2 linked regions of the Brasilonema sennae CENA114 genome follow. The protein of the gene in region 2 binds, or shares a complex with, the protein of the main gene of each other region. Links are inferred from orthologs where the notes say so. Each region holds a gene or a part of one and is shown on either strand. Other genes may lie near its edges.

Region 1 (16,151 bases), 6.2 Mb from region 2 along the record:
GCACTCAAGCATCTGGGTATTGACTTAGTACTGTTTGTTGGAGATTTTGGCAATGAGTCGGTGGAAGTGGTAAGAGCGATCGCATGCCTTGACATTCCCAAAGCAGCAGTCATGGGGAACCACGATGCCTGGTACACTGCCACAGAATGGGGACGCAAGAAGTGTCCTTACGACCGCACCAAGGAAGACTGGGTACAGCAGCAACTAGATTTATTGGGTGAAAGCCAAATCGGTTACGGTAAGCTAGATTTTCCAGATCTAAATTTAACGGTTGTTGGAGGTCGTCCGTTTAGTTGGGGTGGACCAGAGTGGAAATATAGTGATTTCTACCAACAGTGGTATGGTGTGACTAGTTTTGAAGAGTCCACAACGCGAATCGTGTCAGCAGTTAAAAGTGCAGCTTACCAAACAATAATTTTTATAGGTCACAACGGTCCTACAGGGTTGGGCGATCGCCCAGAAGACCCCTGCGGCAAAGATTGGCACCCCATAGGGGGTGACTTTGGCGATCCAGATTTAGCAGAGGCGATATCTCAAACTATCACAACTGGTAAAATTATTCCCCTGGTCACATTTGGTCATATGCACCACAGCCTGCGACATACAAAGAAAGAGCCGCGAAAGCGCATTTTTAGAAGTCCAGAGGGGATAGTTTACTTGAACGCGGCAAGTGTACCCAGGATTGTAGAACATGGTAGCCATAAGCAGCGTAACTTTTCCATTGTCCTGCTGGAAGATGGTGTGGTCTCCCAAGTCTCCCTCGTCTGGGTTGGAAAGGATTTCAGCATTGTATATGAGGAAATTCTTTATCAAAAACCCACTCTGGTAGTGCAAAATGCATAGAGAATGAGATATAATTCATATCTGGTTGGCTTTGTTTTTGGCTGACCGCTGACAGCTAAAAGCTGACAGCTTTACTGGAGAGGTGGCAGAGTGGTCGATTGCGTCCGACTTGAAATCGGATGAACCGAAAGGTTCCGGGAGTTCGAATCTCCCCTTCTCCGTTGAAAGATTTGTGATGACTTGATTCAGCGTAACAGCACAAATTAGGCATTTGATCAGCTGTAATAATATTTAGGCGAGATTTAAGTTGTTTCCCTTAAAACTTTATAGCTTCCTGTCACGAATGGTTCTTGAACCTATCACAACCACAAAAACCGTCATTGAGTTATTTGCTGGGGCTGGTGGTTTAGCACTTGGTTTAGAAAAGGCAGGACTGGTAGCCAAAGCACTAATTGAAATTGACAAAGACGCAGCAGCAACACTTCAGCATAACCGTCCAAAATGGAATGTCATTCAGGCTGATGTGTCTAAAGTTTCTTATGCAGGAATGAGTGCAGACGTTGTAACTGGAGGTTTTCCTTGCCAACCTTTCAGCTTGGCAGGTAAAGGTTTAGGGTTTGAGGATACCCGTGGAACCTTATTTTATGAATTTGCCCGTTGTGTTAAAGAGGTACAGCCTAAACTATTTCTGGCTGAAAATGTTAGAGGTTTAATAAGTCATCAGAAAGGAAAAACGCTCGATACAGTTCTATCTGTTCTGGAATCTCTTGGTTATAACGTCCAGTATCGTTTACTAAATGCAGTTAACTATGATGTTCCTCAAAAGCGAGAAAGAGTCATCATTGTCGGAACTCGTCCAGATATTCGCTTTCAGTACCCTAGTCGTTCTTCTAAAATTCTGACTTTGAGAGATGCCTTGAAAGATGTTCCACCTTCTGAAGGAATGAAATATAGCCCTAAGAGAGCTAAAGTTTTAGAATTAGTTCCACCAGGCGGATGCTGGCGAGATTTACCTGAAGATATTCAAAAAAGCTACATGATGAAAAGCTACTATCTTACAGGTGGGCGTACTGGTATGGCACGTAGAATTTCTTGGGATGAGCCAAGTCTAACTCTGACTACTTCTCCCTCACAAAAACAAACGGAACGCTGTCATCCGGAAGAAACTAGACCTTTTACAGTAAGGGAGTATGCCCGAATTCAAACTTTTCCCGATGATTGGGAATTTATCGGTGGTGTACGCTCCAAATATAAACAGATTGGTAATGCAGTTCCTGTAAATTTTGCTTATCACTTAGGAAGAGCTATAGTTAATGTGCTAACAAGTGCATCTCATTGATTTATTACCTCAGTAAGCTTTATCAAATAAGGTTTTATAGCTTGCTCGCTGTTGTTCAGTGAGCCTATCAAGTCCAGAAACTTCACCGATCACGTCTGGTAATACATTAAAAAGCATACTTAATGCCCCTGGCACGCCAGTTGCCATATCGTATTAATCAACGCCCAAGTCATGACTCCATTACGAAATGCTTTATCTGCAACCTCACTGCTGAGCACTTGATGAAAAAATTATTACAATAATTTAAACTAACACCGCATATCTGCTGAACTCAACCAGCTACGTAGTTCCGTGTATTCGCAATGGCAAGTATCAGATTGCCAGTGCTAGCCTGACAGCATTACTCAAAATACTTTTCTTGTATAAGAAATTGAACTAGTACAGGTAGGGACTACATGATTGTTGGGCATGAGGAACAAAGCAGCAAATTTATCACGACTGAACCATTAAAAGTTACCACTGAAGCAGGTGAGCAGAAAGTTTGGGATGCTGTAAAGAGTGCTTTTTCTGATAGAAACTGCATTGGCTACTGGCGCTATCCAATTTTCTCGAAGGTCGGAGAAATTCGTAAGGAACCTGATATTCTGATTGCTGATAGAGAATTTGGTTTAGTGGTCATTGAAGTACTGCCAGTTGTAATTGACCAAATTGTTACTATTCATGATGGCATTTGGCAGTTGCAAAACTATCACACTGCAGAAGCTAACCCTGATCAAAGAGCCGAACATCAACTGCGAGCATTAATTGCATACACAGACCGTGAACCTGCTATCTGGCGTAGGGTTACCGGACGAGCGATCGCTGCATTACCTCTGATTACCCAAGAACAATGGCAACAAAAAGGCTTTGACCAATTACCCAACTGTCCTCCTCTAATTTTCCAAGATCAGCTAGGTAAAGTTGGTTTTACCGAACGCATTCAACAAACTGATCATGTAGTTCCAGGGGAAAACCTGGAAGATAAAGACTGGGAATTGCTACTGTCAGTTATGAGTGGGACACCCGTGTTTCGTAAACCTCCTCGTGCGACAGTTTCGACGACAGGCAAAACCCGCGCCAGTATTATGGACTGTTTGCGTCAAAGACTATACGAAATAGATTTACAGCAAGAACATATAGGAAAAGAAATTCCTCCAGGTCCTCAGCGGATTCGGGGTATTGCAGGTTCAGGCAAAACTGTGCTGCTATGCCAAAAAGCGGCGATGATGCACCTCAAGCATCCAGACTGGGATATTGCCTTGGTGTTTTTCACGCGATCGCTCTACGATTTGATGATTGGGTTGCTAGATCAGTGGATACGCCGTTTCAGTGGTGGTGAGTTGCAGTATGATCCGAAAACTAATCTCAAGCTGCGAGTGCTTCATGCGTGGGGAGCAAAAGAACATCCAGGTTTGTACAGTATCATCTGCGACTACCACGGCAAAAGACGCGGAACGGTTGTAGACACAAAACAAAGACAACCTAACCGGGGTTTAGCAGACTTATGTAAACGGCTACAAGAAGAGATAAAAATTGAGCCGATTTTCGATGCCATCTTGATTGATGAAGGTCAAGATTTAGTAGCCGAAGATGATTTGAAATATGAAGATAAACAAGCAATTTATTGGTTGGCTTATCAAGCTTTACAACCTGTCAGTCAGGAAAAACCAGAGGAACGCCGCTTAATTTGGGCTTACGATGAAGCACAAAGTCTCGATAGTATCGTAGTACCAAAAGCCAAAGAGGTATTTGGCGAAAATTTGAGCAATCTTTTGAGTAAGCAACCCCAATATCATGGTGGTATTAAACGTTCTGAAGTGATGCGCCGCTGTTACCGCACTCCTGGAACAATTCTCACAGCGGCGCATGCAATTGGTATGGGTTTGCTACGTCCAGAGGGGATGCTTGCAGGTATCACTAATAAAGATGATTGGAACAAAATTGGTTACGAAGTTAAGGGAGACTTCCGGCGTATTGGTAAGCCGATAACTGTACATCGACCGTCTCAATATTCACCCAACCCTATTGCTGAACTTTGGGGCAACCCTATATTAGAATATCAAACTTACGGTTCTCGCCAAGAAGAAATGACAGTTCTGGCCCAGAACATTATGCATAATATTGTTCATGATAGTCTTAATCCCAGCCGTGATATCTTAGTCGTCATTTTAGGTTCTACTTCCGAAGCAATAGAGTTAGAAACTGAAGTTGCGGGTTTCTTAATGGACCAAAAAATTGATGTCTATATCCCCACTGCTTTGACTTTAAATGATTTAGTTCCCCAATGGCCCAACAACGACCCAGATAAATTTTGGCATGAAGGTGGCGTTACAGTGTCCCGCATCAATCGCGCTAAAGGACATGAAGCTGATATGGTCTATGTGGTTGGCTTTGATAATGTCGCTCGCAATGAAAGTGATGTCAATTGCCGTAACCAATTGTTTGTCGCTTTAACTAGGGCGCGGGGTTGGGCAAGTCTGAGTGGTGTCGGTCATTATCCGATGTATGATGAAATGCGGCAAGTGATTGCTAGTGGTGATACTTTCACATTTACCTACAAGCGTCCACCGAAACGCGATATTGGTGATGGGGAAGCAGTTTAGCAACGGATGTAGTAGAACTTTTTGCCAATGAATATTGGCAAGTTCTCTTAGAACCTGCGTTGTGCAATATTTACTACGGAAAGGGGAAGTGGCGACGACTCGCGAAAACTTCCCCTTGGGCGATAGCGTTTGCGTAGCGCCCCCTATGCCTGCGGCACGGCTACGCCTATCGGGGCTAGCGCTGCTGCTTTCAGCAGATCGCTCCATTACCAGAACAGGAGGATTATATTTTTCAGGATTGTACCGCAACTCGTTAAATAACTTAAACTTAAAAGTCGTTTGACTGAATTGAAGATGCTTTTTTATTGGGAGGTGTGAACAGTCACCATGCAAGGTCTGAGTGAATTTATCAATGAGGCGATGCAAGAGTGGAAAGTACCTGGGCTGGCTATCGCCATCGTTAAAGATAGCCAAATCATTTTTTCTGAAGGCTTTGGCAAGCGAGACGTAGAAAAAAATTTAATTGTTACACCACAAACTCTCTTCGCAATTGGTTCTTGTACAAAACCCTTTACCACAATGGCGATGAGTATCTTGGTAGAAAGGGGCAAATTAGACTGGGATAAACCTGTCAGAAATTATCTGCCCACTTTTAAACTTTATGACTCTTATGCAACTGAACATATCACGCCCCGTGACCTCGTGACTCATCGGTCTGGCTTACCCCGTCATGATGCTATGTGGTCTCAAAGTCCCTTCACGCGTCAAGAAATAATCGAGCGCTTACAATATCTCGAACCTACTCACGAATTGCGTACTGTTTTTCAGTATCAAAATTTGATGTACATGAGTGCTGGCTACTTGGTTGGTGAAATTGCAGGGAGTAGCTGGGAAGAATTTGTGCAACAGGAAATTTTTAATCCTTTGGAAATGAGAGACAGTAATTTCTCTGTAGAAAAATCCCAAAAAGCTGCTGATTTTGCACTTCCTTATGCAGAAAAAGACGACAAAGTTGAGAAAATCCCCTTTTGTAATGTCGATGTTATTGGTCCAGCAGGTTCGATAAATTCCAATGTTGTTGATATGGCTAAGTGGCTTTTACTCCATCTTAATCAGGGTAAGTATGGCGAGAAAGAAATTATCTCACAAAGTCATCTGCAACAGATGCACTCTCCACAAATCGTGATCACTCAAACGCTGGAATATAATGAACTTTTTTATTATTTTTATGGTTTGGGATGGTTTATTAGCGCTTACAGAGGTCATAATTTAATTCAGCATGGCGGTAATATTAATGGATTTTCTGCGCGGACAACTTTGCTGCCTCAAGACAATATTGGTATAGTAGTTCTGACTAATATGGATGATAATCCAGTCATACATACTGTGACTTATTATGTATGTGACCGTTTGCTCGGTTTAGACGAAGCTTCTTGGAATGAACGAATGAAGGAAAAATATGCTCAAGCTAAAGAAGCTACTGCAAAAGCTAGGGAGCAAATCGCTTCAGATCGTAAAACTCCAACCCAGCCTTCTCATCCTCTAGAAGATTACACAGGTAATTTTGAGCATCCAGCATACGGAATCTTATCAGTTAAAATTAATGATAATCGTTTAATAGCAACTCATAATTCAAATATTTATAAATTAGAACACTATCACTATGACATTTTTGTTGAATATGAGTTGTTTGATGAACCAAAACTAATGTCTTTCTTAACTGATACCAAAGGCAATATTAGTAGCCTGACGGTTCCCCTAGAACCGACTGTGAAAGAGATTTTATTTACCCGCATACCTGAAAGCAGCTCTGTTTAATCCAGGTAGCAGCGTAGAGGCACACCCCGATACGTCGTCACCAAGGCAACTATCTGTTAGCTACTATGAAAGACTACATGCTGAGTTCCCAATCTAGGAGCTATCTGTCCGTATACGCCCAGCCAATCGGAGATTGGCTCCCTGAACGGAGTTCAGGGGAGGCACTTCGTGCCTCGGACGTAGAACCGGCGAAGCCATCGCCCCAAAGAGCGAATCGCACCGCCTTAAATCTTCAAAGACTAACAAATACCTATTCTGAAACCTTGTTCCTTGCTCGTTCTGCACGCGCCTGGGCTGATGCCATCACCTCGTCCATATTTTCTAGCATCTCACCAGGGAAATTTTCCAGAACTCTAGTGGAAAGAGCAACCCGACCTTTGCCTTGATCTAAATCTATAATGACAGCTTTTATTGGTTGACTGAGCTGAAACACTTTTTCCAAATTGTCAATAAATTTCTGGCTCACCTGCTTAATATGCAGCAAAGCGCTTGTGCCATCTAAATCTACAAACACGCCAAAGGGTTTGATACCAGTTACTTTTCCGGACACTAGCTGACCAATTTCTAACATACTGAAGCTAGCAGATTGGGTTGCGATGCGCTGGGAAAGAATAAGCTTGTTGTTAGTACGGTTAACTTCTAAAAAGCCAGTAGTGAGAGATTGACCTTTGAGTGCTTCTAAATTATCTCGCTCAACCAAGTGCGATCGCGGAATAAATCCTCGTAAACCCTGCACATCAACAGTCACTCCACCCTTATTTAAATTTATTACCCGCACTTGTATCGTTTGGGAATTCTCTTGCATTTGCGCCAGTCGTTCCCAAATCTGCTTGATTTCTAATTGCCGTCGCGAAAGGGTGACTTGACCTTCTGCATCCTGATCTCTGATGATTAAGAATTCTAAACTCTCATTTAGTGGCAGCACCTCCGATAAATTGGTTACTGCTCTCAAAGAAGCCTCATCGCGGGGAATAAACGCTGACGATTTGCCACCAATATCGACATATGCCCCATCTGAATCAAGTTGGAATACTCTGCCATGCACCACTTGTCCCTTTTGAAACTGATAATCGTGTGTTTCGAGTGCTTTGGCAAAGTCGTCCATTGTAAATGACGAATCGGCTTTTTGAGAAAACTTGGCTTCGGAATCCATGACTCTTAAAGATAAATTGCTATTCTAGCTAACGCCACTGAAGTTTGATTCAACACCAAACAACACTATTCGAGTGACTATGATTGCTTATAAAAACTGTCCTTAGTCATTGGTTATGACTCATGACTAGGGACTAGCTTAAAGCAAAGCGGACGTAAATCAATTGAATAGTTATAGTTGTTTAAACAGTTGTTTTACCTGCTCCCAAGCATCGGCTGCGGCTATAGAATTATAACTGGGACGTTGGTCGCAGAAAAATCCGTGGTCAGCTCCATCGTAGCGAAAGAGACGATGAGGAATGTTGTATTTTTCTAACTCTGCCTCAATTTGGTCTACCTGTTCCTGTGGGATACTAGCATCTTCTATGCCAAAAAAGGTGTAAAGCGTGCCTTTAACATCTGGGGTAAGCGTGATAGTGGGATTCCCACCTCCTGGTGTGCGAGTCGTGATACCAGCACCGTAGAAGGAAGCGGTGGCTTTGATTTCTGGTAAAGTAGAAGCAAGATAAGCAACATGACCACCAAAACAAAAGCCGATGCAACCAAAGCCGTTTTGCTTTACATTCGGTAAAGTTTTCAGATAGTCAATGGCTTTTTGAATGTCGCTTAATAGTTCTGAAGCTTTTGTGTGCTGTGCGTATTGTCTACCCACTTCTATATCTTCTGCAGTGTAGCCAGTTTCAAATCCAGGGGCAACTCTTTGGAAAAGTGCGGGTGCAATTGCCAGATAACCTTCTTTGGCGATACGTTCTGTTACATCGCGAATGTGGGAGTTGACTCCAAAAATCTCTTGTAAAACTACAACTCCTGCGTAAGAACCTTCTTCAGAAGGCTGTGCCAGATATGCCTGTATTTGCAAATGATCTTGCGAAAGATTAACTGTTGTGGTATGTATTGCTAGCTCTGCCATAATAGTTTTTACCAGTTCTCTGTGACTATATAGATATGTTGATCGCTCAAGCTAATGTCCAATCAAATTATCAACTACAAGTAACAATCGCACCAGAATTTTTCAATAGAGAAATTCAATATATGAGTAAAATATTTGACGGAAGAAAGAACTCAGAACTCAGAACTCAGTAGTCAGAATAGGAATAAGGAATCATGTTGCTAGCACCATTATTCATTTATTGAAAAAAGAAAAAGAATTGTTTTAAGGCACGTCGTTCGTTCGCCTTTGGCGTGCCTGCAGGGCTTAAAAACAAAGCGTCCTTATTTAAATCCCAGAACGCCACACAAGGCTTACGCGGCGCAGCGCGATTTATTTATGGGGAGGCAACGCGGACGCCACATGCCTACGGAGGGAAACCCTCCTGCAGCAGTGGCTCGTCTTGGAGGTTTCCTCCTTAGAGCGCTTGCCGTGATGTATTCTGAGTTCTGCGTTCTGACAACTGAGTTCTTTTTAAGCTTAGCAGTCACAGCTGGTCAATAAGAGCCATTATCACGCAGGAGATTCGGTAATGATTCAGTTTCGTATTCAGCCAGACAGTGAAATCCCCGCATCAACCCAGCTGTTTAATCAAATCCAATTTGCGATCGCCTCTGGACAGTATCCTCCGGCTTACAAACTGCCCAGTACGCGGGCATTGGCAATGCAGACTGGGTTGCACCGCAATACTATCAGCAAGGTTTATCGTCAATTAGAGGAGGAAGGATTTGTAGAAAGTCTTGCTGGCTCAGGAATCTACGTTCGCGCTCAAGGTCATGAGGGTGGTGGTAAGCTACAATCGCCAATTCTCAAACAATATCCTCAAGCATACAAAGTTGTCCAGCAAGCAGTTGACGAACTGCTCTCCCAAGGCTGCTCGCTTAATCAATCGCGTGAGATATTCTTAGCTGAAATTGATTGGCGTTTGCGTTGTAGCGCGAGGGTGCTGGTAACAGCTCCGACTCAAGACATCGGTGCTGGAGAATTGATGGTGCATGAATTGGAAGAATCCCTCAAAATACCAGTACAGTTGGTAGCTATGGAAGAATTAGCTGCTGTGCTAAATCAAACTTCCTCAGCTACAGTAGTCACACATCGGTATTTTATTGGGGAAGTGGAAGCGATCGCAGCGCCGAAAGCTGTGCGCGTCATTCCCCTTGACATACAAGACTATGCCAAAGAGTACAACCAATTTAAAAATCTACCAAAAGACAGCTGTCTTGCGATCGTCAGCCTCAGTCCTGGCTGGCTTCGAGCTGCAGAAGTTATCATCCACGGTTTACGAGGTGATGAAATACTCGTGATGACTTCGCAACCAAAAGATGCCTACAAACTTCAGGCGATGGTGAAGCGGGCACAGGTGATTTTTTGCACCGATAAACCCAGTTTTGCTGCGGTGCAAGCAGCTATACAAGTCGTTCATGAAGACATTATTCGTCCACCCAAGCTGATGTGTGGTGACAATTTTATCGGTAGTAACTCGATTAACTTGCTCAAACGGGAGTTAGGGTTGGGGTAATAAATAATAGTTAACAGTTAACAGTTAACTGTTGACTATTGCAAAAACTCTTGCACCCGTTTGAGGTAAGTAGGTGCATCTTCCAACATTGGGAAATGAGCCGTATTTGGAATCATGACAAACTCAACTTTATCGTTAAGTGCAGCTGCCTGACGACCCATCTGGGCTGGAATAATTTTGTCATACTCACCCGCCACCAGTAGCGTAGACACGCTCAGTTGAGCAAACTCCTGTGGCATCAATTCAGCTGCGGCTTTACTCACAGATGTAAAAATTGTGCCTAAAGCAGCATCATAGTCTGCTTTGAGAAAATCTTGTAAGAAAGCCCGACGTTCTGCCGCTGGTATGGAACGATGCAGAAATCGTGCCATAAACATCCGGTCAACAAACGGTATTTTATCCAGCCACTTTGGACGAAATTTGACCACGTAGCCACCGAACTTATGAAAAGTTGTAAATGCTTTTTCGTCGTACTCAAAAATACCACTACAGGTCAAAATCGCTTTTTTCACTCGTTGTGGGTAACGGTTAAGAAACAAAGTAGCAATGGATGCGCCCATCGAATGAGCAGCAATATATACGCGTTGAATGTGCAACTTATCTAGCAAAGCTGCTAAGTCGTCTGTGTATTCCTCTAACTCATAAGTTAACTTTTGAATTGCTACAGATTCTGCCTGCGGTGACTCCAACTCAATAGACTCAACGACAGATTCACTCGCTTTGGCTACGCTTGGTTGCCCATAGGAACGCCCAAATCCCCGCAAATCATAAAGTAAGCAATCAAATTGTTCTGATAAAGCATGAGCAGTACCCTGCCAATACCCACAAGAGCCAGCCCAGCCGTGGATAAAAACCATCACAGGTTTGTCCTCACTATCTGATGGCTTCTTTATCCACTCGTAGTAATGCTCAGTACCACGAACATTTGTGTAGGACATTTTTCAAAAGTCAAAAGTCAAGAGTTAACAGTATTTTACTCATGACTGATGACTAATAACAATTAAGCTGATTCTGGCTTAGGTAGTGTGGAAGGGTGCATCAGTAGTTCGGCAGTAGAACGCTTCTCTACCATTTCCCGCGTGACTGTGCAACGAGTGAGATCTTTACGCGAAGGCAACTCGTACATCACATCCAGCATCAATTCTTCCACAATGCCCCGCAGCGCTCTCGCGCCGGTTTTGCGGCGGTATGCTTCTTGAGCAATAGCTCGCAGAGCCTCTGGTTTAAACTCTAACTGGACGTTATCCATCTTCAGGAGCTTTTGGTACTGCTTGACCAAGGCACTACGCGGTTGGGTCAAAATTGCCATCAGCGCCTCTTCATCCAGCGGTTCTACCACCGCTACCATTGGCACCCGTCCAATAAATTCCGGAATCATCCCAAACTTCACGAGGTCATCCGGTTCTAAATAGCGCAGAGTGTCAGCTGTACGCTTGTCCTTGGACTGACCTTCTCCTGGTTGTACAAAGCCTATCGACTTTTTGCCAGTTCTCTGCTCTACAACTTTTTCTAAGCCAACGAAAGCACCGCCGCAGACAAACAAGATATTACTCGTATCAATTTGTATGCAGTCTTGATAGGGGTGCTTGCGTCCTCCTTGGGGTGGTACATTGGCAACTGTCCCCTCTAACATTTTCAGTAAAGCTTGCTGTACGCCTTCACCAGAGACATCTCGGGTAATTGAGGGGTTCTCACTCTTGCGAGCAATCTTATCTATTTCGTCGATGTAGATAATTCCGCGCTGCGCTTCTTCGACATCCAAGTCTGCAACTTGCAACAATCGCAGCAAGATATTTTCTACATCTTCTCCCACGTAGCCTGCCTCTGTTAGAGTTGTGGCATCAGCAACAGCAAAAGGCACATCAAGAATTTTTGCCAGAGTTTGCGCTAGTAAAGTTTTGCCACAGCCTGTGGGACCAATAAGCAGAATATTAGATTTTTGCAGTTCTACCGCATCATCCAAACCTTTGCCACTGCCTTTAGACTGAACCAGTGATAGCCGCTTGTAATGGTTGTAAACTGCGACTGAAAGCACTTTCTTAGCTTCGTCTTGACCGATGACATGTTCATCTAGGTACTTTTTAATCTCTCGTGGCTTAGGTATTTGATTCAATGAGAGATTAGAGGAGCGGGCACGGCGTTTTGGTGGTGGTTCTGACTTGGGTGCTGGCTGCGATGATGCAGCCGCATTTGTGTCGAGTAACTCCTCATCCAGAATTTCATTACACAAGTCAACGCATTCATCGCAGATGTAGACTCCCGGTCCGGCGATTAATTTACGTACCTGCTCCTGAGACTTTCCGCAAAACGAACATTTTAAATGGGAGTCGTACTTAGACATACCAGCCTCTTATTTCAGAATGGTGACGTTTTCCCCTGGTGAGGGAAGATTTTGCCTGGAGATGACTTGATCAATCAACCCGTAGTTTTTTGCCTCTTGGGCCGACATAAAGAAATCGCGCTCAGTATCGGCTTCAACTCTTTCTAACGGTTGACCAGTGTGCTGAGCGAGTAACTGGTTCAACTTAGACTTATGATAAAGAATTTCTCTGGCTTGTATCTCGATGTCAACGGCTTGCCCTTGTGCACCGCCTAGTGGTTGGTGAATCATAATCCGGGAATCAGGAAGAGACATCCGTTTACCAGCGGTTCCTGCGGTTAACAAGAACGCCCCCATGCTTGCGGCTAATCCAAAACATATGGTGACCACATCAGGACGAATCTGCTGAATGGTATCGTAGATTGCCATACCTGCTGTCACGGAGCCACCAGGAGAATTAATGTACAGTTGAATGTCCTTTTCTGAATCTTCAGCGTCTAGAAACAACAACTGGGCAATAATTGAGTTGGCAACGTTATCGTCTATTGGCGTTCCTAAAAAGATAATCCGTTCCCGTAGCAAGCGAGAGTAGATGTCAAAGGCACGTTCTCCCACACCCGATTGTTCGACCACCATCGGGACGATGTTGCTAGGACTGTTTAGGGAGTAGAGTTTAAAGTCACTCAAACTGTTAGGTTGGTAGTTTCCCGACTGTGATACAAGCATAAAAGAACGTTTTACACTAAGTGTAACAATAATTTTGACAGCAAGTGCGGCCTTTTTGATGAGCCTGATTTTTGATGTGGCTATGTGTTAACCATTATGCCTTATATAAATTCCTATCGTGTAAAACAGTATCAAACCAAGACGGTGATGTGTACTGGTACTCAAATAAAGTTTCTTAAACTTCTACCTTCGGACAGGCAGATGGGGGAGAATCAGGGAGTGAGGGAGGGAAACTTCTCACTCTGTTTATCCTTATCCCCTTATCATCTATTATCCCTGTGTTGACTCTGTGTCAACAGACGCAGTTTCAGTAGTAGCCAGAAGAGGTTGTTCTACAGTTTCAGTTGCTGCAACTGGTTCATCTACCGTGATTTCTTCAGTCTCAGTTTCTACTGTACTCAAAGAACCTTCAGGTACCAACTCAATTGTTGAGCGTTCTAGAAGCCAATCGATGATTTTTTCGGTCAACAATTCGTTTTCTACAACCTCAAACATTCTTTTCTCATCAACATCTTTTTCAGAGTACTGCTCCATCAATTCTTTGACTCTGGCTTCGATTTGATCTGCGCTCACTTCGATGGACTCGCGTTTAGCAACTTCCATAAGCGCTAGAGAACGTTTAATGCGCTCAACCGCTTCACCGCGAGAACGCTCCCGCAACTGAGGAATCACATCTTGAGTAAATAACTTTTTGACATCAAGCCCTTGCTGAGAAAGCCGCATAGCTGTTTGCGTCAGCATCTCATTGACTTCTTGTTGAATCATCGTTTCAGGCAAGTCAACTTCCACATGCTTGAGCAGTTCAGCTAACAAGGCTTCTTGCTGATGCGATTTTGTTTTCTGTTGGGCTTCTTTTTGAAAGCGCTCTTCCAAAGAATTGCGCAATTCGTCCAAAGTATCATAATCGCCGACTTCTTGGGCAAAGTCATCATTCAATTCAGGCAGTTCTTTTTCCTTGAGTTCTTTAAGGGTGACAGTGAAAACTGCGGGTTTTCCTGCTAGATCTTCGTTAACATAAGGATCTGGAAACTGAGCAGAGATTTCTCTGGTTTCTCCAGGATTCATCCCCACTATCCCTGTGACAAAGCCGGGAATGAATTTGTCTTCTTGCATCTCCAATTGGAAATCAGTTGCTTCTCCCCCCGGTATTGGCTGGGGTTCAGCAGTTTCGTCTTCACCAACAGAAGCAGCAATAACTCCTTTGAAATCTACCACAGCCACATCATTTATTTGCGCTGATCGCCCTTCCACAGGAATTAATGTTCCCATTTGTTGGCGTTCGTCTTCTAAGGCTTTGTCTACCTGCTGTGGATCGTACTTCACTTCCTCAGCTTTGAATTGCAAGCCCGTATATTCACCCAAATTTGGTTCTGGTTCCACATCTACAAATGCAGAAATTATCAGCGCTTTTCCTGGTTCATAATTACTAATCAATTCCTCAAAAGAAGAGCGTAGCTGTGGTTGACCGAGCACCTGGATTTTTTCTTGTGAGAGTGCTTGCTCAATGCCATATTGAATGACTTCTTCTAGCGCAGCTGCCTTGATTCTAGTTGTGCCAAGGCGCTGCAGAAGTATCTGCCGAGGTACCTTGCCTTTGCGAAACCCAGGAATATTTGCAGTACTTGCTAAGTTCTTAACAACTTTTTCGTAAGTTTCCTTGGTCTTTTCTGGCGTAATCTCTATTTCCAGACCAATTTGACTGGCGGGAAGTTTTTCCTGGGTGACTTTCATGCTTCGTCTCTATTATTTGTATTTCTTTTTACTTGTTGTCTACTGACGCCAAAATTTGCGTCTTTAAGTTAAAGTTTCTTGACTTGGATTCAAGGTGGCTACATGGCTTGATTATATCCAAGTGCACCAGGGTCTGCTTATAACACTTATTTAGTTTACTTTTGTTGTCAAAAAACTTGACATTTGAGCGCAAACTAGTTTCCTGTTCTCAACTCCAAATTGTTTTTTCCCAAAGGGCTAACACCGTGATATCCTGGTTCTCAACTAGCACTGTTGCACGCTAAGGTTGTCGCATTGGGGCTGGCTGCTATGTCGAACTGAGCGCTGATGATTGCCTAGCTCCTGTGTTGTGAGAATAGGTTATTATTGCAATGCTCTTCTTAGTCCATTGAATCATAGTACACCAATCATCTTGACAACGCATCTATTGAAGGATAAAACCAGTTTTGAGTTATGCAAAAGTTTAGCTCATCCAGATGTTGAAAGATGATCTACTCTATAATAGAAGTCTTAATTTTCAAAAAAAAGTTTCGTCATCAAGTATTGTAAATTGCCATACGAATCAGCATGAGTAACAAAAGAAATGTATTAGATTAAGAATTACAACCATTTTTTCAATAAAGAAAACTATTAAAAAGTTTATTTAATGTCTGCTATTGCCATTTAAGCTTTGAATTTCTAGAAGAAATTGCACAGAACATCTCGTAAAGGAGGAAGTCAATTTGTCTAAATCCTACAGGGTAGCTATTTTGGGAGCAACTGGTGCGGTTGGTCAAGAGTTGCTGGAATTATTGGAGAACCGTAATTTCCCTGTTTCTGATTTAAGGTTATTGGCATCAGAACGCAGTGCAGGGCGAACACTGCCTTTTCAAGGGGAAAATTTGCCAGTAGAAGCAGTGAGTGAAAAAGCCTTTGAGAATGCGGATCTGGTGCTTGCGAGTGCAGGTGGTTCCATCTCAAAAACTTGGGCACCAAAAGCGGTCGCGGCGGGTGCTGTGGTGATTGATAACTCCAGTGCGTTTCGCATGAATCCGGAAGTTCCTTTGGTGGTTCCAGAAGTCAATCCAGAAGCAGCAGCGAACCACAAAGGTATCATTGCTAATCCCAACTGTACAACGATTTTGATGACTGTGGCAGTGTGGCCCCTACATAAAGTATCACCAGTACAGCGCCTTGTGGCTGCAACTTACCAATCAGCCAGTGGTGCTGGTGCTAAGGCAATGGAAGAAGTGAAAATTCAAGCAAGTGCTATTTTAGAAGGTAAGCAACCTGTAGCTGAAGTATTTCCCTATCCATTAGCATTTAATGTCTTC
Region 2 (16,114 bases):
GTAAGAGACGACTTTTGCCCCTGCAGTTTTTTGTTCTATAGTTCTATTCCTCAAATTTTTCAGATTTAAGGGCGAAGGCTAGTTTCCAGGTCTAGCCTTGTGTCGCTTGCCTGAAACACATATCAACATATGTCTTCACGACTTTTAAATCTACAATTATAGTTTCTTCGGTAACAAAATCAGCGTATTACACTATAGACTCATTTGACAATTCTATCGTTGCTAATTTTCGGTCTCCTTTTGTTTTTTAAAATTTTGAGGTTTTTATTGTCAATTGTGTTGCTAGCAGCATGACAACAGAGGCATTGCGACTTTAAGCGCTCCCTTTGAAAATGCCATCACTTTAGTTTTGCCAACCAAAGCAGCTGTCATATATCACGAGCACTCATGTCACTTAGCGCTTGTCCTAATTAATAGCTGTACTAAAACAAAATTTTTGATTGTTTTCAAGAGATAAAAAGCCCATATATACAATATCACATCCCGTTCGAGAGCAAAACTCATGTCATTCTTTTTTTTATTTTGACAACTGAAGTATTTAGCTTCTTTGTTAAAAGTGGGTGACGAGTACGAGGTAGTGGGTATATTAAGTTCTACAAAACTTTCCCGATACTCAAAAGCAACACCGTTACAAGGCACATGATTGTAACGAGAGCGAAAGCTATACCCTGAATTTAATACTTTAAGGAATTGTTTTCACCAAGTAAATTCCGAATTATGGGAGAAAGACCAACTTTAAAATGCCAACAACATTGCAGTGCTATTGTCAATAACAGCAATGGCAGGTATGTCATGGTTTTCGTGTCACCAATACTTGTGACACTACTGTGCTTCATAGCTACAGGTATGAATGCAAAAGCGCAGTTCTTGTTAAAAACTGACAAGGGGACAGACAAACACAGGGACATAGAGACTTCTCCTCGTTTCCTCGTCTCTCAACAGCAGTATGCTCAAAAAAAGCAACTTCAACAGGGGGGTACTTCCTCTGTGAGTTCTTTTGAGCAACCATTACCTCCACCTCCTGCTTTAAGCGGGGTAATTTCCTATGGTAACGAAATTTCTCTGAATGGTCGCATTTTTTCTGGAGCCTGGTTGCAGCAGCGCGAAAAAACAGGCTCGTTGAGTATTCGTCTGAGTGACGCAGCAGTTCGGCAATTATTCGGGGTAGATTTCTTAGATAGCAGCAATCCAAACAAGCAACCAATACAGTGGTTTTCATCTGATACGAAACCACTAGTGTTAAGTAGTGTATTAACCAGTGGATATCGATATTTAGACATTACGAATTTCGCAAAAACTGCCCAATGGCAGATGCAAGTCGTCAATAAGACGTTAGTAGTTACAACACCAAGCGCGAAAGTCACAAATATTTCTCAGGATAAGCAACAGTGGCGGGATCGCATTATCGTAGCTTTAGATCGCCCAACTCTTTGGCAAATCACACAAGGGCTACCAATCAAAAAACCTCAACTTCAAATAGAGGAAGAAGGAAACTCTTCTACACAACTTTCTTCATCACCTCCACGTTCTACCTCGCCACCAAATAGAGAGTGGATCATTACCCTTGATGGAGTAGCCAATCCAATGTTGGCACAACGTTACACTCCTTCAAATACAGTAGGGCAAGTAGGACAAGACAAATTAGTAACTCCCTCATCTCCAGCATTAATACAACAGGTAGAGGTAGTCAACAATCAAACGATAATCCATCTGGGGGTTCCCTTAGGTTTAACTCCTCGGATCCGCACTGTAGCTAACCCCAATCGTCTGATTATTGAAATTCGACCTGATGCGATGGTGGAAAAAAATATTACATGGGCACCAGGGTTGAATTGGCGACAGCGGTTTGTCAACTTAGGTAAAGAACGCTTTCCTGTTGTGTGGTTAGAAATTAATCCCCGTACCTCCGGAATAAAATTGAAACCTATCTCGACAACTCCTAACAGCTTGATAGGCACAGCTCCTTTGATTCAAACTGCACAACAATACTCAGCAGTCGCAGCAATTAACGGCGGTTATTTTAACCGTAATAATCAATTACCTCTGGGTGCAATTCGTCGGGATGGTGTGTGGTTATCAAGTCCAATTCTTAACCGAGGAGCGATCGCCTGGAATGATTCTGGACAATTTTACATTGGTCGTCTCAACTTAGTAGAAACTTTAGTCAGTAACAACAATGTCCAGTTGCCGATTTTGACTCTCAATAGTGGCTATGTTCAAAGCGGTATTGCCCGTTATAGCAGTGCATGGGGAGCAACCTACACTTCTCTCACTGACAATGAAATCATTATTGTTGTCCAGAAAAACCAGGTTATCAATCAGCTAACAGGAGGTAAAGCTGGTGAAATTGCCGTCCAAATACCACAAGATGGCTATTTATTAACATTACGCGGTAATACTACGAGCAATGCAGCTACTTTACCCGTTGGCTCGTCTATAAGAATAACGAGTTCCACTGGTCCTACAGCTTTTGGCAGTTACTCCCACATTGTAGGAGCAGGACCACTGCTACTGCAAAATCGTCAAATTGTCCTTGATGGCAAGAGCGAAAAATTTAGCAACGCCTTTATTAATCAAAAGGCTATTCGCAGTGGTATATGTACAACAACCACAGGAAATCTGATTATTGCGGCTGTACACAATCGTGTTGATGGTGGGGGACCTACCCTAGCAGAACATGCCCAACTCATGCAGCTTTTAGGCTGTGTTGATGCTCTTAATTTGGATGGTGGAAGTTCTACTAGTCTTTACTTGGGAGGACAATTGCTTGATCGTTCCCCTAATACTGTTGCTCGCGTTCACAACGGTATTGGTATATTCTTATCGCCGCCTGGAGTCCAGAGGAAGTAATGAATGCATTGGGGGATTTCCTTATTCCCTGTTCCCTCTTCTAACTTTAAAGTTGAGAATAAGTTGCCACGTGACTTGATGAAGACTTGGTGTAGACACACTAGTTTCAGAGGTGATCGATAACACTCCCCCACCTGATGCGTGTTATCTTTGCCAGAGGTGGCGTGGATTGCTCATCTCCACCAAGGCAACGTCACGCCCTGTCTTTTTCAATGATTCAAGAGTACTGAAAGTCTGTTGTGTCATAACATGAGGTAAATATGGCTCAAATTCAAGAAGCAACACAAACTAACACATTGCCCCTTCCGCCATCTGTCACGCCAAGAGGTGTCGCTGCAACTGAGCTTCGTCCTTGGGGTTCATTTACCGTCTTAGAAGAAGGCCGTGGATACAAAATAAAGCGTATTGAAGTTAAGCCTGGACACCGCCTCAGCTTGCAAATGCACCACCACCGTAGCGAACATTGGATTGTCGTTTGTGGTACAGCCAAGGTTGTCTGTGGTGATAATGAAGTTTTCCTCAGCAATAATCAGTCAACCTATGTACCCCAGTGTACAGCCCATCGATTAGAGAATCCTGGTGTGATTCCTTTGGTGTTAATTGAAGTTCAAAATGGGGAATATTTAGGAGAAGATGACATTGTCCGTTACCAGGATGACTATGCTCGGGCTGAACAAAAAAATCAACAATAGCCCTATCAAAGCACGAATTTAAAATCTGCTTGTTAGTCAGTTTCGGCTGAAATAAGCAGCAAGCGAAAGTTAGACAAAATATGCTATTTTGAAAAAACTCGGTTTCTTTAAGAAACCGAGTTTCTCATTAATAGGTTTTTAAATTGCTTTGCCGCTTATATGATCCAATTGAGTCCATCTGCCGCCAATGAAATCAGGCGATTAAAATCAAAACAACAGCCAAATGTCTTGTTTCGTTTGGCTGTTAAACCTGGAGGTTGCTCTGGATGGTACTATGATATGTCCTTTGATGAAGCGCTCAAAGCAGGCGATAAGCCAGAATCCAGCGCTTCTTCGGGTGATGCTGCTTTGGTGTTTCCCCAAAAGGACGAAAGCATTTTTGAGTGTTATGATATTGCGATTGTCATAGATGCCAAAAGCTTAAAACACGTCAACCAGTTGACTATAGACTATTCAGAGGATTTGATGGGTGGTGGCTTTCGCTTCTACAACTCCAGATCTCATGCAACTTGTGAATGTGGTAACTCTTTTTCTACAACTCAATAACTAATTGCCAAACAAGTTTGACACAAAAGCACAAAAAAAGATATAATTAGGATTTGTAAAAACTTAGACTATAGGCAGCTTCTCGCGCTGTAACTCATGCCAACCATACAGCAGCTCATACGTAACGAACGCGAACAAGCGCGTCAGAAAACCAAGTCCCCAGCTCTAAAACAGTGCCCTCAACGTCGGGGCGTTTGTACTAGAGTATATACGACCACACCGAAAAAGCCAAACTCAGCTCTACGTAAAGTCGCAAGGGTAAGGTTAACCTCTGGATTTGAAGTCACAGCTTACATTCCAGGCATTGGTCATAACTTACAAGAACACTCTGTTGTGATGATTCGCGGCGGTCGCGTTAAGGACTTACCAGGCGTGAGATACCACATTGTCCGTGGAACTTTAGATACAGCCGGAGTCAAAGACCGCAAGCAAGGTCGTTCCAAGTATGGAACTAAGCGCGCTAAAGCTACTAAATAGAATAGCTATGAGTCATCAATAGATCAGACACCAAAAGCCACTTTGTCCAACTTGGATAATTTCCTGAATGTGCAAGTGCTTTGGAGCGTAGTTTTCCCTACGTCCTGATAAGTCTAGAAATTGCCCGTAGCATCCCGTAAGCCTACGCTCAGGGCATAGCAATTGGCTTTGCTTAGTAAAACCAAGTACTATGTTCTGCTCAGTGATTCCGGACTCACGATACAGAGCTTTTTGACACAAATTTGAGTGAAATTTCGTTCTGCAAGAACAAGTCTTGCTCTTAAAAAGGAGTTTGTGTTTGCGCCAAACTTGGCCCAGAGTCGGGATAAAAGCGCGATACAATTTTCTGGTAACACCCATCGGTCGGTCAGGCAGACGAGGCGTGAAACTGGTACACAAAGTCTAGCAGGACTGTAAACGGTATCTGCCGATGTAAAGCTCAAAGTACGCGCTACTCCATACTCTCTGTCTTAAGGCCGTTGGTGGACGTTAAATCAAAAGACCTGCTAAATCGATCTGGGGGTGACGGGTAAAAATGCTAGTTTTGCTCGTCGAGTTTTCAGAGGATAAAGCAGGAAACTCCAGGAGATAACTCTTGGAATGGTTAACTAAACCTTCGGCACGTCTTTGACGAACAGCCTTCAAGCTCTTGAAAAAAGATGTAAAAAATAACACTCAGAAAAATCGTGTATTGCTTGTGGGAGTTGAATAAGTAGCGTCAGTCACAGTATATAATTTTGTCGCTTCCTGTTGTTAAGGACAGCATTTTTTGTCAGTCAGTGTAACTGAAATTGCAGTTACACATCACAAGAAAATTGAACGACGGGATTTAGCGTTGAAAAATGCCGGTGTTCGATAACATATAGCATGTAGTTTCCCGATTCAGAACTAAAGGTTTAAGTATGTCTCGTCGTGGTGTTATTAAAAAGCGTCCGGTTCCACCGGACTCTGTATACAACAGTCGCCTCATCAGCATGATAACAAGGCGAATAATGCGTCATGGCAAAAAATCTCTAGCCTCACGCATTGTTTATGCTGCTATGAAAACAATACAGGAACGGACTGGTGGCGATCCGTTGGAAACCTTTGAAAAAGCTGTGCGTAATGCGACGCCTTTAGTAGAAGTCAAAGCTCGTCGCGTTGGTGGAGCAACCTACCAAGTCCCAATGGAAGTGCGTGCGGAACGGGGTACAAGCTTAGCACTACGTTGGTTAGTACAGTTTTCAAGGGCAAGACCAGGTCGCACAATGGCAAGCAAACTGGCAAATGAATTAATGGATGCTGCAAACGAAAGCGGGAATGCGATTCGCAAACGTGAAGAAACGCATCGGATGGCAGAAGCAAACAAAGCCTTTGCTCATTATCGCTACTAATGCAAAGACGCGCTTTGGCGCGTCTCACATCGGGTGATATATCGTGACTGTAGCGTAATAAGAATGTATATTTACTTAGGAAAAGACGGTTTTCCGTAAGAGTATAATATCTTAACAAAGTGTAATATACAAGATATCATGAGGCGAAAACTATAGGAGGCAGCTGTGGCACGTACGAACCCGCTAGAGAAAGTACGCAATATAGGTATTGCGGCGCATATAGATGCGGGCAAAACAACGACAACAGAGAGAATATTATTTTACTCTGGGATAATTCATAAAATAGGTGAGGTTCATGAAGGAACCGCAGTAACCGACTGGATGGAACAAGAGCGAGAGCGGGGAATTACCATCACTGCTGCTGCTATTAGTACCACTTGGAAAAATCATCAAATAAACATTATTGATACTCCAGGACACGTAGACTTCACGATTGAAGTGGAACGTTCCATGCGGGTACTGGATGGTGTGATCACAGTTTTATGTTCTGTTGGTGGTGTGCAGCCTCAAACAGAAACCGTGTGGCGTCAGGCAGATCGCTATAAAGTGCCTCGCATTGTTTTTATCAACAAGATGGATCGCACCGGCGCAAACTTTTACAGGGTTTACGAGCAAGTGCGCGATCGCCTGCGGGCAAATGCGATTCCTATTCAGTTGCCTATTGGCAGTGAAATCGACTTCAAGGGTATTGTTGACCTGGTGCGGATGCGTGCATATATTTACAACAACGACCAGGGAACCGATATTCAGGAAACAGACATCCCTGAAGATATGGTGGATCTGGTTGAAGAGTACCGCGCCAAACTGATTGAAGCGGCAGCGGAAACTAGTGATGACTTGATGACCAAGTACTTCGAAGGTGAGGAACTGACCGAAGACGAAATCCATACTGCTCTGCGTGAAGGCACGGTGAAAGGTAAGATTGTGCCACTGCTTTGCGGCTCGGCATTCAAAAACAAAGGCGTACAGCTGCTGTTGGATGCAGTAGTAGATTACCTACCAGCACCAATCGATGTACCACCAATTCAAGGTACACTGCCAAATGGTGAAGCCGTCGAGCGCCATGCCGACGACAGTGAACCACTATCAGCTCTTGCCTTCAAGATTATGGCTGACCCCTACGGTCGCCTAACCTTCGTTCGCGTCTATTCTGGTGTTCTCAAGAAAGGCAGCTATGTCCTCAATGCTACTAAGAACAAGAAAGAACGGATTTCTCGCTTAGTAGTTTTGAGAGCAGATGACAGAATGGATGTAGATGAACTGCGCTCAGGCGATTTAGGAGCCGCGTTGGGATTGAAAGACACCTTGACAGGTGACACACTTTCTGATGATGGATCACCAGTGATTCTGGAATCCCTGTTCATTCCTGAGCCTGTGATCTCGGTGGCGGTTGAACCCAAAACCAAAAACGACATGGACAAACTGTCCAAGGCTCTACAATCTCTCTCAGAAGAAGACCCCACTTTCCGCGTCAACGTCGATCCGGAAACCAACCAAACCGTGATTGCAGGGATGGGAGAGCTACACCTGGAAATTCTGGTAGACCGGATGTTACGTGAATTCAAAGTGGAAGCAAACGTTGGTGCGCCACAAGTTGCTTACCGCGAAACAATTCGCAAGCATGTTAACAGAATTGAAGGTAAGTTCATCCGCCAAAGCGGTGGTAAAGGTCAGTACGGTCACGTTGTGATTGACTTGGAGCCAGGACAACCAGGAACCGGCTTTGAATTCGTCTCCAAAATTGTTGGTGGTACTGTACCTAAAGAGTACATTGGACCAGCAGAACAGGGAATGAAAGAAAGCTGCGAATCGGGTGTTCTTGCTGGATATCCACTGATTGATGTCAAAGCAACGCTGGTTGATGGATCGTACCACGATGTAGACTCTTCAGAAATGGCTTTCAAAATCGCTGGCTCAATGGCGATGAAAGAAGCTGTGATGAAAGCAGCACCCGTCCTGTTAGAGCCTATGATGAAAGTTGAGGTAGAAGTTCCCGAAAACTTCCTTGGGGATGTGATGGGCGACCTCAATTCGCGTCGTGGGCAAATTGAGGGGATGGGATCTGAGCAGGGTCTTGCCAAAGTAACTGCTAAAGTTCCATTGGCAGAAATGTTTGGCTACGCCACTGATATCAGATCAAAGACCCAAGGTCGGGGCATCTTTTCAATGGAGTTTAGCAACTATGAAGAAGTGCCTCGCAACGTGGCTGAGGCAATCATAGCTAAAAGCAAAGGGAACGGTTAGTTAGTAAAGGAAATTACCATTAATGGCACGCGCAAAGTTTGAAAGGAATAAACCCCACGTTAACATCGGTACGATTGGACACGTTGACCACGGTAAAACTACGTTAACGGCAGCCATCACCATGACCTTGGCAGCTATGGGTCAAGCTGTGGCTAAAGGCTACGACCAAATCGATAATGCACCAGAAGAAAAAGCACGGGGTATTACCATCAATACCGCTCACGTGGAGTATGAAACCGAGAAGCGGCACTATGCTCACGTGGACTGCCCCGGACATGCTGACTATGTGAAAAACATGATCACAGGTGCGGCTCAGATGGATGGAGCGATCCTCGTAGTAGCTGCTACCGATGGCCCTATGCCCCAAACCCGCGAACACATCCTGCTGGCAAAACAGGTTGGCGTTCCTAGTCTGGTCGTCTTCTTGAATAAAGAAGACTTGATGGATGACGAAGAACTCCTGGAACTAGTAGAACTAGAACTTCGAGAATTGCTATCTGACTACGATTTCCCTGGTGACGACATTCCTATTATCAAAGGCTCTGGTCTACAGGCGTTGGAAGCAATGACTGCTAACGCCAAGACACAGAAAGGTACCAATGATTGGGTAGATAAAATCTACGAACTGATGGATGCTGTAGATGCTTATATCCCCACTCCTGAGCGCGATGTAGATAAGCCCTTCTTGATGGCAGTAGAAGACGTGTTCTCGATCACAGGTCGTGGTACTGTAGCTACCGGACGTATTGAGCGGGGTAAAGTCAAAATCGGCGACAACGTAGAGTTAGTGGGTATTAGAAATACTCGCAGCACCACCGTAACCGGTATCGAGATGTTCAAGAAGAGTCTTGAAGAAGGTATGGCTGGTGATAATGCCGGAATACTGTTGCGCGGTATACAAAAAGCTGATATAGAACGGGGCATGGTTATTGCTAAGCCTGGTTCAATCACCCCTCACACACAATTTGAAGGTGAAGTGTACGTCTTAACAGAAAAAGAAGGCGGTCGCAAGACTCCATTTTTCCCAGGCTACCGCCCTCAGTTTTATGTGCGGACAACCGATGTGACTGGCACAATCAAACAGTTCACTGCTGACGATGGCAGTGCTGCCGAAATGGTGATGCCCGGAGACCGTATTAAGGTGAGTGTAGAACTTATCAACGCGATCGCTATTGAGCAAGGAATGCGCTTTGCAATTCGTGAAGGTGGTCGTACCATCGGTGCTGGTGTTGTTTCCAAAATCGTCAAGTAAGACCTTTGCACCTTAACTAAAAAAGGAGCAGAGATGGTATAATAGCCACTCTGCTCTTTTCGTGTCCATGAACGCGTTACAACAATCGCATACTCCAGACGCACTCCTTCAAGGGGTATTGGAAAGCTTGTTTACTAATCGTTCGTCTCTAGTCCTAATACCAAAATCACAACTCATCAGAACCTGGAAAATTTAAGATGGCAACTCTACAGCAGCAAAAGATTAGAATTCGTTTACAGGCTTTTGACCGCCGCTTGCTGGACACATCTTGCGAGAAGATTGTAGACACAGCAAACCGGACCAATGCGACAGCTATAGGACCAATTCCTTTACCTACAAAACGCCGAATCTACTGTGTGTTGCGATCGCCCCACGTAGATAAAGACTCACGAGAACATTTTGAAACCCGTACTCATCGTCGGATTATCGATATCTACCAACCTTCTTCTAAAACCATTGATGCCTTGATGAAACTAGATTTACCATCGGGTGTAGACATCGAAGTTAAGCTCTAATGTCAATTGATTATTTGCTAGTGCTTAGTTTACTTTGTAAAAACTAACAACCCTTCGGATATGCCCAGTGGGAACGCACTAGCTTACTAATAGCTAACAAAAGTGTTTTTGTATCAATCATAACAAAGCCCTGAACAATTATATTTCAGGGCTTTTTATTTGCATTAAAATCAAAATGATAGAATATAGAAAAAGTGCGGGAAAAAGCAGAGAAGAAAAGCTTTTTAAGATTAAATTTATACCAAGGTAACAATGACATCCTCTTCTAAAATTGCAGTTTGCGAACTACCTCTGTTCCCGTTACCAGAGGTAGTTCTATTTCCAACAAGACCCTTACCCCTGCACATTTTTGAATTTCGCTACCGAATTATGATGAATACAATTTTGGAGAGCGATCGCAGGTTCGGGGTTTTGATGGTAGATCCAATGAAAGGCACGATTGCTAACATTGGCTGCTGTGCAGAAATTGTTCATCATGAGAGACTACCAGATGACCGAATAAAGATGTGGACATTGGGTCAACAAAGATTTCGCCTTTTAAAGTATGTCCGTGAAAAGCCGTATCGAGTTGGCTTGGTTGAGTGGATTTCAGACAACTCTCCAACAAAAAATTTGCGACCTTTGGCTACTGATGTTGAACAATTACTCACAGATGTTGTGCGTCTGTCAGCTAAGTTAACTGAGCAAAACATAGAACTGCCAGAAGATTTGCCAAATTTACCAACAGAGTTATCTTACTGGGTAGCAAGTAATCTTTATGGTGTTGCTACAGAGCAACAGACATTGTTAGAAATGCAGGATACTGCTGCTCGTTTAGAACGGGAAGCAGAAATTCTCACTTCTACTCGTAACCACTTGGCAGCTCGTACCGTTCTCAAGGACACCTTCAATCAGAAGTTGTGAGTTGTGCTGGTTAGTCGTTAGTGGTTATTAGTCGTTAAATAAACAACAACTAAGTATTAACCACTAACTGCTTCACCAAGAGCGTTCATTGGTAAAACATTATAACTGCCAAGGATTTTTAATATCTCTGTATAGGAAGATATTTCTGCTAAAGCAGATTGTACGTGTGGTTGAGATGCGTCTGCTTCCAAATCAATAAAAAATAGGTATTCCCCAAGAGAACGCTTTGTTGGGCGAGATTCAATTTTACTGAGATTAATATTTAGACGAGCTAATACCTGTAGAGGTTTAGCCAATGCTCCTGGTATATTAGCAGGAACACTAAAAGCAATTGATGTGTAACGCGTACATTCTGAAACAGTGGGTTGGGAGATTGGTAAATGATTTTGACTGACCAGCCAAAAACGAGTACAATTTCCGGGATAGTCATTAATCTCGCTAGCTATTATTGGCAAGTTGTAGAGTTGCGCTGCCCGTTGGGATGAAATAGCTGCAGCAGTTAAGTCTTGCTTTAGTTGCAGTAGCGCCTCAGTGGTGGAATTCGTTGGAATTCGCTCTACACTGGGGAGAAACTTCTCCAACCACACTTGACATTGTGCTAAGCCTTGTGGGTGAGAATAAACTGTTTTGATATTTTCTAAGCTTTGAGCACAAGAAATTAATTTATGAGAAATGGGCATAACCAAAGCCAACTGAACTTGCAAACTATCTAGTTGCCATAATGTATCCAGTGTCATGGTCACACTGCCTTCAATAGAATTTTCCACAGGTACAACAGCCAATTGTGCCTCTTTTTGGGCAACGGCTCGTAATGTCTGAGCATTGCTGGGATAAGGGCATAACATAGCCTCAACTCCCGTACTTTTCGTCAACCAGTTGAGATAAAAAAGAGCGGCTTGTTCTGTGTAAGTACCTGGAGGTCCTAAGTGTGCAATCGATAGATTCATGAAGTTTAGTTTTGTGTGGATAGTTGACCACTCCCGAACCGCAACGCGAGCGTGAAGTCAGTTCACGTCCGCAATCAAGTGGAGGGAATGTTATTTATATTGAGTGTTGTGACTTGTTATCAGACATAATAAACTTCTTTCCACACAAATGAGTTATGACTGATGGCCCTTACGGGTTCGCGATAGGGGTTTCCCCACAGAGGCATGTGGCGTCCGCGCTGGCTCACTTACGACTTATGACGAACACAAATGTTTAAGAAAATATTACAATTATTTAACAGATATTTTAAAAAACTCATGTCTACTCGATTTACTGCCTATCAATCAATCGAAATTGCTGTTCCAGAACAGCCCATTCCAATTCAGCACTACTTACGTCAACCTCAACGCTTGGTTAACGCTTTAGTTGACCCTAGCCGTATCCAACAGCTTTCAGACGAAGTATTTCGGTTGAAAATGCGTCCTCTGAACTTTATGTCACTAAGTATTCAACCAACTGTAGACATGAGAGTCTGGGCTGAATCAAATGGAACAATTTATTTACGATCGCTAAATTGTGAAATCCTTGGTGTAGAGTATATCAACGAGCGCTTTACATTGAATTTGAAAGGGTATTTATTGCCAGAACCGCAAGTTACTAGCACGGTGATCAAAGGAAGAGCCGATTTAGAAGTGTTGCTAGATTTCCCCCCACCATTTTCCTATACACCTAAACCAATACTGGAAGCAACAGGCAATGGTTTGCTCAAAAGTGTTTTGCTGACAATTAAGCAAAGATTACTACATCAACTTTTAGGAGATTATTGCCGTTGGGTAACATTGCAAACGCGAGAAAAAGCGCTTGAGGATAAAAGTATGCCGCTCTTCAACCCAGAGCAATTATGAAGAAGTTTTAGTGTTTATGAATATAGAATTGTGATGAACTACAGATGTACATAGACCTATGCAGATGTCACGTTGTTGAGTGAAATCTCAATACGTTCGTAGAATCGGCTAGCTCCAAATATACACCTGTGGGCAAGTAAAAGGTGTCTGTGTTGATAGAAGCACCAAAGTAGATAAAGTAGTTGTGATCTACAACTATGGATAAGGTCTATTTAGCACAACTAAGTACCGTGATTTGACAAGGACGAAACGATTTACGATGTAATGGTGAAGATCCGTGCTGTTGCAGTGCCATCAGATGCCGCTGACTTCCATAACCCTTGTTGCGTTCCAAGTCATACATAGAATACTTAGAAGCGAGGCGAAGTATAAGGTCATCACGCCAAATTTTCGCAATAATGCTAGCAGAGGCAATAGCAATTGAGCGCTCATCTCCCTTGACTATCGTTTGTTGTGCCAGTGGCAAGTCTTTTACTAACTGATTGCCATCAATTAAACACAAAGCAGGCTGCACCTTTAACTTGAGAACAGCCCGCTTCATTGCTAGCATTGTTGCTTGAAGAATATTCGTCTGGTCAATCTCAGCTGTTGAAGCAAAACCAATTTTCCAGTCTATAGCCAGGGCACAGATTTGTTGCGCTAGCCGCACTCTTCGAGAACTGGATAGCTTTTTACTATCTTTAATTTCAACTGCTGTGAGTTGTGATAAAGCGCTATCTGGTAGTATCACTGCTGCTGCTACCACAGGACCAAACAGGGCACCTCGTCCCACTTCATCCACACCTGCAATCAGCCCTTGAGTACTTGACAGCATGGAAAAATCTAGCCACCTCATCTGTGTGTTGGGTGCTGACAACTTAGTAGAAGTGACAGTTCGCTCCGTCTTAATCATAAGTTTCTTAGTTTTCAGTATCAGTCTCCACAGAGGAAGAACGACGGCGACGGCGGCGCTTATCACTTAGACTGCTGGTTACTTCACTTTCATCTTCTGTCATTACGGGAAGATCCGAGACATCACCTGAGACATCACCTGAGACATCACCCGATACATCACCCGATACATCAGATGTCGTTTCTGGAATTGATTCGGTTGGTAGACTGGGTGTGACTACAGCGGTGACTCTAGCAGAGACAGGTGATTCTGAGGTTGATTCAGTTGGTGTTGCAGGACTGTGTCCAGGCAAGGTGACGTTGATAATAACAGATTTGGGATTTCTGACCTCCCGACTCAATTTTTCCAACGGAGAAACTCCCATCTGGGCGTAGACATCCTGTTCCTGAGACGACATTTCTACAGTTACAATCTCCGGTGGTTCTACCACTGGCTTGATTGGTTCTACCTTTGTCACCACTTTATGGCTACGTTCGATGACTCTGTCACTCCCCCAAGAAGGTTTGCTAATAGTGGGTGAAGAGACCTCTGATGGGGTGGGAAGTTCCGGCTCATCATCTATTTCCAAGTCTGGCTCGTTCAAAAACGCCAGAGGGTTATTAGTCCCAACCCGTGGCTCATCTTTGCCATTTCCCCCATTTAACCTTTCTATGCGCGTACTACGGCGGGTACGACGCTTTCTGCTATCAGTCATTTCTTGGTAGCTGGGATGATTGACTAGATTCAAAGTAGCCAAATCATTGTCACTCTCGTATGGTTCCCCATATCCTTCCAAGGTTTCCCGTGATTCAGTCGGTCGAGTTACTGGCAGACGTGGTTCTTTATAGGGCAAGGAAGATGCAAAACGGTCTGGTAATTCTGTTGGTGCGGCGAGGGGTCGGCTTTCAGTTTCTCCTGGTAAATGGACAATGTGCCCTAAACCGCCGCAGGTGGAACAAACTGTACCAAACAATTCGTAAATATTTTGACCTTGACGTTTGCGAGTGAGTTCTACTAAACCTAACTCAGTGAGTTGGGCAATCTGGGGACGAGCTTTGTCTGCTTTGAGTGCTTTGTTGAAATGTTCTAGAACATGCAGTTGATCACGCCGCGATTCCATATCAATAAAATCAACGACAATTACTCCTGCAACATTTCGCAACCGCAGCTGACGAGCAATTTCTGTGGCTGCTTCACAGTTTGTCCATAAAACAGTTTCTCTAGCTGTTGCCGATCGCGTGAATGAACCAGAGTTGACATCTATCACTGTTAATGCTTCTGTCGGCTCGATAATGATATAGCCTCCAGAAGGTAAGTCTACTCTGGGTTTGAGAGCTTCTTTAATTGCAGCATTAATACGGAAGTATTCTAAAATTGGTGCGCGATCACGGTGATGATCTATTAACACCCCTTGCGGTGTTTGTCCACCACTCCAGTTTTGCAAGTACTGTTTCACTCGCTTCAAGCCAGTACTGGAGTCTACCACAATTCTGTTTACATCTGCCCCGTACATATCCCTTAGCACGCGCTGGATGAAATCATCATCCCGATTTAAGAGCGCTGGCGGACGCGTTGATTGCCCTTCTTGCTGAATTGCTTCCCATTGCTTTTGCAGCAATTCTAAATCTTCAATAATCGCTTCTTCTGGTTTGCCTTCGGCTTCGGTACGAACTAACAAACCCATCCCTGCTGGTTTAATTAAAATTGCTAGCGCACGCAAACGATTACGTTCGCTTTCACTCCTAATCCGACGTGATAAATTGACTCCCCGACCGTATGGCATCAGTACAACGTAGCGTCCTGGCAAGGTAATGTTCCCGGTGAGCCTTGGTCCTTTAGTACCTGTTGGCTCTTTCATTACTTGCACTAATACTTTTTGCTGCGGTGTTAATAATTCTGTAATCGCCGCTGCTGTACGTCTGAGTCGTAGGGGACCTAAGTCAGTGACATGAATAAACCCATTTCGCTCTGGATCGCCTATATTAACAAAAGCCGCATCTATCCCAGGTAGTACATTCTCCACTACTCCTAAGTAGATATCACCGATTTGGTGATGTCCTGTGGCCACTACGAGTTCTTGTATTTGGTCTTCAGAAAATACTGCAGCAATTTGATGCTGTTCCGCGATGATAATTTGTTTTGGCATTCAATTATAGTCCTCAAAAACTGGCAGCATTAATAGACTTGGCAGTTTGTTATACCTCTGGCCGCTACAAGCCTGCTTATGCGCTGCGCTTAAAAATTGCGCTCACAAAAAACGAAACAAAGCTACTTAGGCGCTTAACTGCGTTGACAAGCCTGATCCATCCAGAACGGTTGCAATTAATTTAAGCAATTTAATGAACCGTCTGTGGTTAATTTTTGATGCAATACCCAATCGCTGGAAAGTGCGAAGTTCTGAGTTATGAGTTTTGACGAGCCACTACGCCCAAGGGCGCAGCTAATAAAAGTGCGAGGTTTCCCCCCCACCCTTGGAAACTGGCTTGCTCTAAGTAAGCGCTTATAGCAAGCGGCGTTTTATGAGTTGTTTACGCCTGTACGCCCTTGGGGGTTTTCAGC

What was found.
Region 1: the proteins of rpsG (region 2) and tig are in contact, whole or in part, in a crystal structure (PDB 3GTY), measured with the Thermotoga maritima proteins. The link is inferred for Brasilonema sennae CENA114 from one-to-one orthologs. Residues at the interface, in WP_004081843.1 of Thermotoga maritima: Lys34, Lys52, Lys55, Glu59, Arg62, Gln63, Glu66, Asn67, Lys69, Val71, Arg95, Ala109, Lys110, Lys111, Gly112, Arg113, Pro114, Glu117, Glu121, Ile124, Ala125, Tyr127, Asn128, Asn129, Thr130, Gly131, Lys135, Asp139, Arg142, Met143; in WP_004081061.1 of Thermotoga maritima: Glu122, Val124, Val129, Leu130, Tyr133, Glu188, Gly259, Ile262, Tyr263, Glu266, Ser270, Glu273, Gln274, Glu277, Arg308, Gln311, Ile312, Ser315, Tyr316, Glu325, Arg329, Arg336, Leu363, Phe366, Trp367, Arg373, Leu377, Arg381, Leu384, Glu387.

Annotation. Positions count from the first base shown.
Region 1 is NZ_CP030118.1:7,725,821-7,741,971, reverse strand. The notes cover bases 12,609-15,530. They hold tig (trigger factor), read right to left. Parts: upstream 14,839-15,530; coding sequence 13,378-14,838; downstream 12,609-13,377. Other genes in these bases: clpP (ATP-dependent Clp endopeptidase proteolytic subunit ClpP), read right to left, coding at 12,609-13,107. Also shown: DP114_RS32230 (TIGR04168 family protein), read left to right, coding at 1-843; DP114_RS32220 (DNA cytosine methyltransferase), read left to right, coding at 1,127-2,122; DP114_RS32215 (hypothetical protein), read right to left, coding at 2,132-2,269; DP114_RS32210 (DEAD/DEAH box helicase), read left to right, coding at 2,518-4,704; DP114_RS32205 (hypothetical protein), read left to right, coding at 4,739-4,987; DP114_RS32200 (serine hydrolase), read left to right, coding at 5,032-6,462; DP114_RS32195 (S1 RNA-binding domain-containing protein), read right to left, coding at 6,713-7,615; DP114_RS32190 (dienelactone hydrolase family protein), read right to left, coding at 7,787-8,524; DP114_RS34575 (hypothetical protein), read left to right, coding at 8,882-9,046; DP114_RS32185 (GntR family transcriptional regulator), read left to right, coding at 9,075-10,061; DP114_RS32180 (alpha/beta fold hydrolase), read right to left, coding at 10,097-10,999; ATP-dependent protease ATP-binding subunit ClpX, read right to left, coding at 11,062-12,402; more of clpP, read right to left, coding at 12,412-12,608; DP114_RS32160 (aspartate-semialdehyde dehydrogenase), read left to right, coding at 15,561-16,151. UniProt on the Bacillus subtilis protein: Involved in protein export. Acts as a chaperone by maintaining the newly synthesized protein in an open conformation. Functions as a peptidyl-prolyl cis-trans isomerase.
Region 2 is NZ_CP030118.1:1,562,653-1,578,766, reverse strand. What follows is about bases 4,318-7,202. They hold rpsG (30S ribosomal protein S7), read left to right. Parts: upstream 4,318-5,467; coding sequence 5,468-5,938; downstream 5,939-7,202. Other genes in these bases: fusA (elongation factor G), read left to right, coding at 6,104-7,202; rpsL (30S ribosomal protein S12), read left to right, coding at 4,318-4,565. Outside these bases: DP114_RS06765 (phosphodiester glycosidase family protein), read left to right, coding at 718-2,850; DP114_RS06760 (phosphomannose isomerase type II C-terminal cupin domain), read left to right, coding at 3,111-3,542; DP114_RS06755 (HesB/IscA family protein), read left to right, coding at 3,702-4,088; more of rpsL, read left to right, coding at 4,185-4,317; more of fusA, read left to right, coding at 7,203-8,182; tuf (elongation factor Tu), read left to right, coding at 8,205-9,434; rpsJ (30S ribosomal protein S10), read left to right, coding at 9,632-9,949; DP114_RS06725 (LON peptidase substrate-binding domain-containing protein), read left to right, coding at 10,202-10,852; pheA (prephenate dehydratase), read right to left, coding at 10,909-11,799; DP114_RS06715 (DUF1997 domain-containing protein), read left to right, coding at 12,097-12,684; DP114_RS06710 (ribonuclease HII), read right to left, coding at 12,893-13,576; rne (ribonuclease E), read right to left, coding at 13,584-15,701.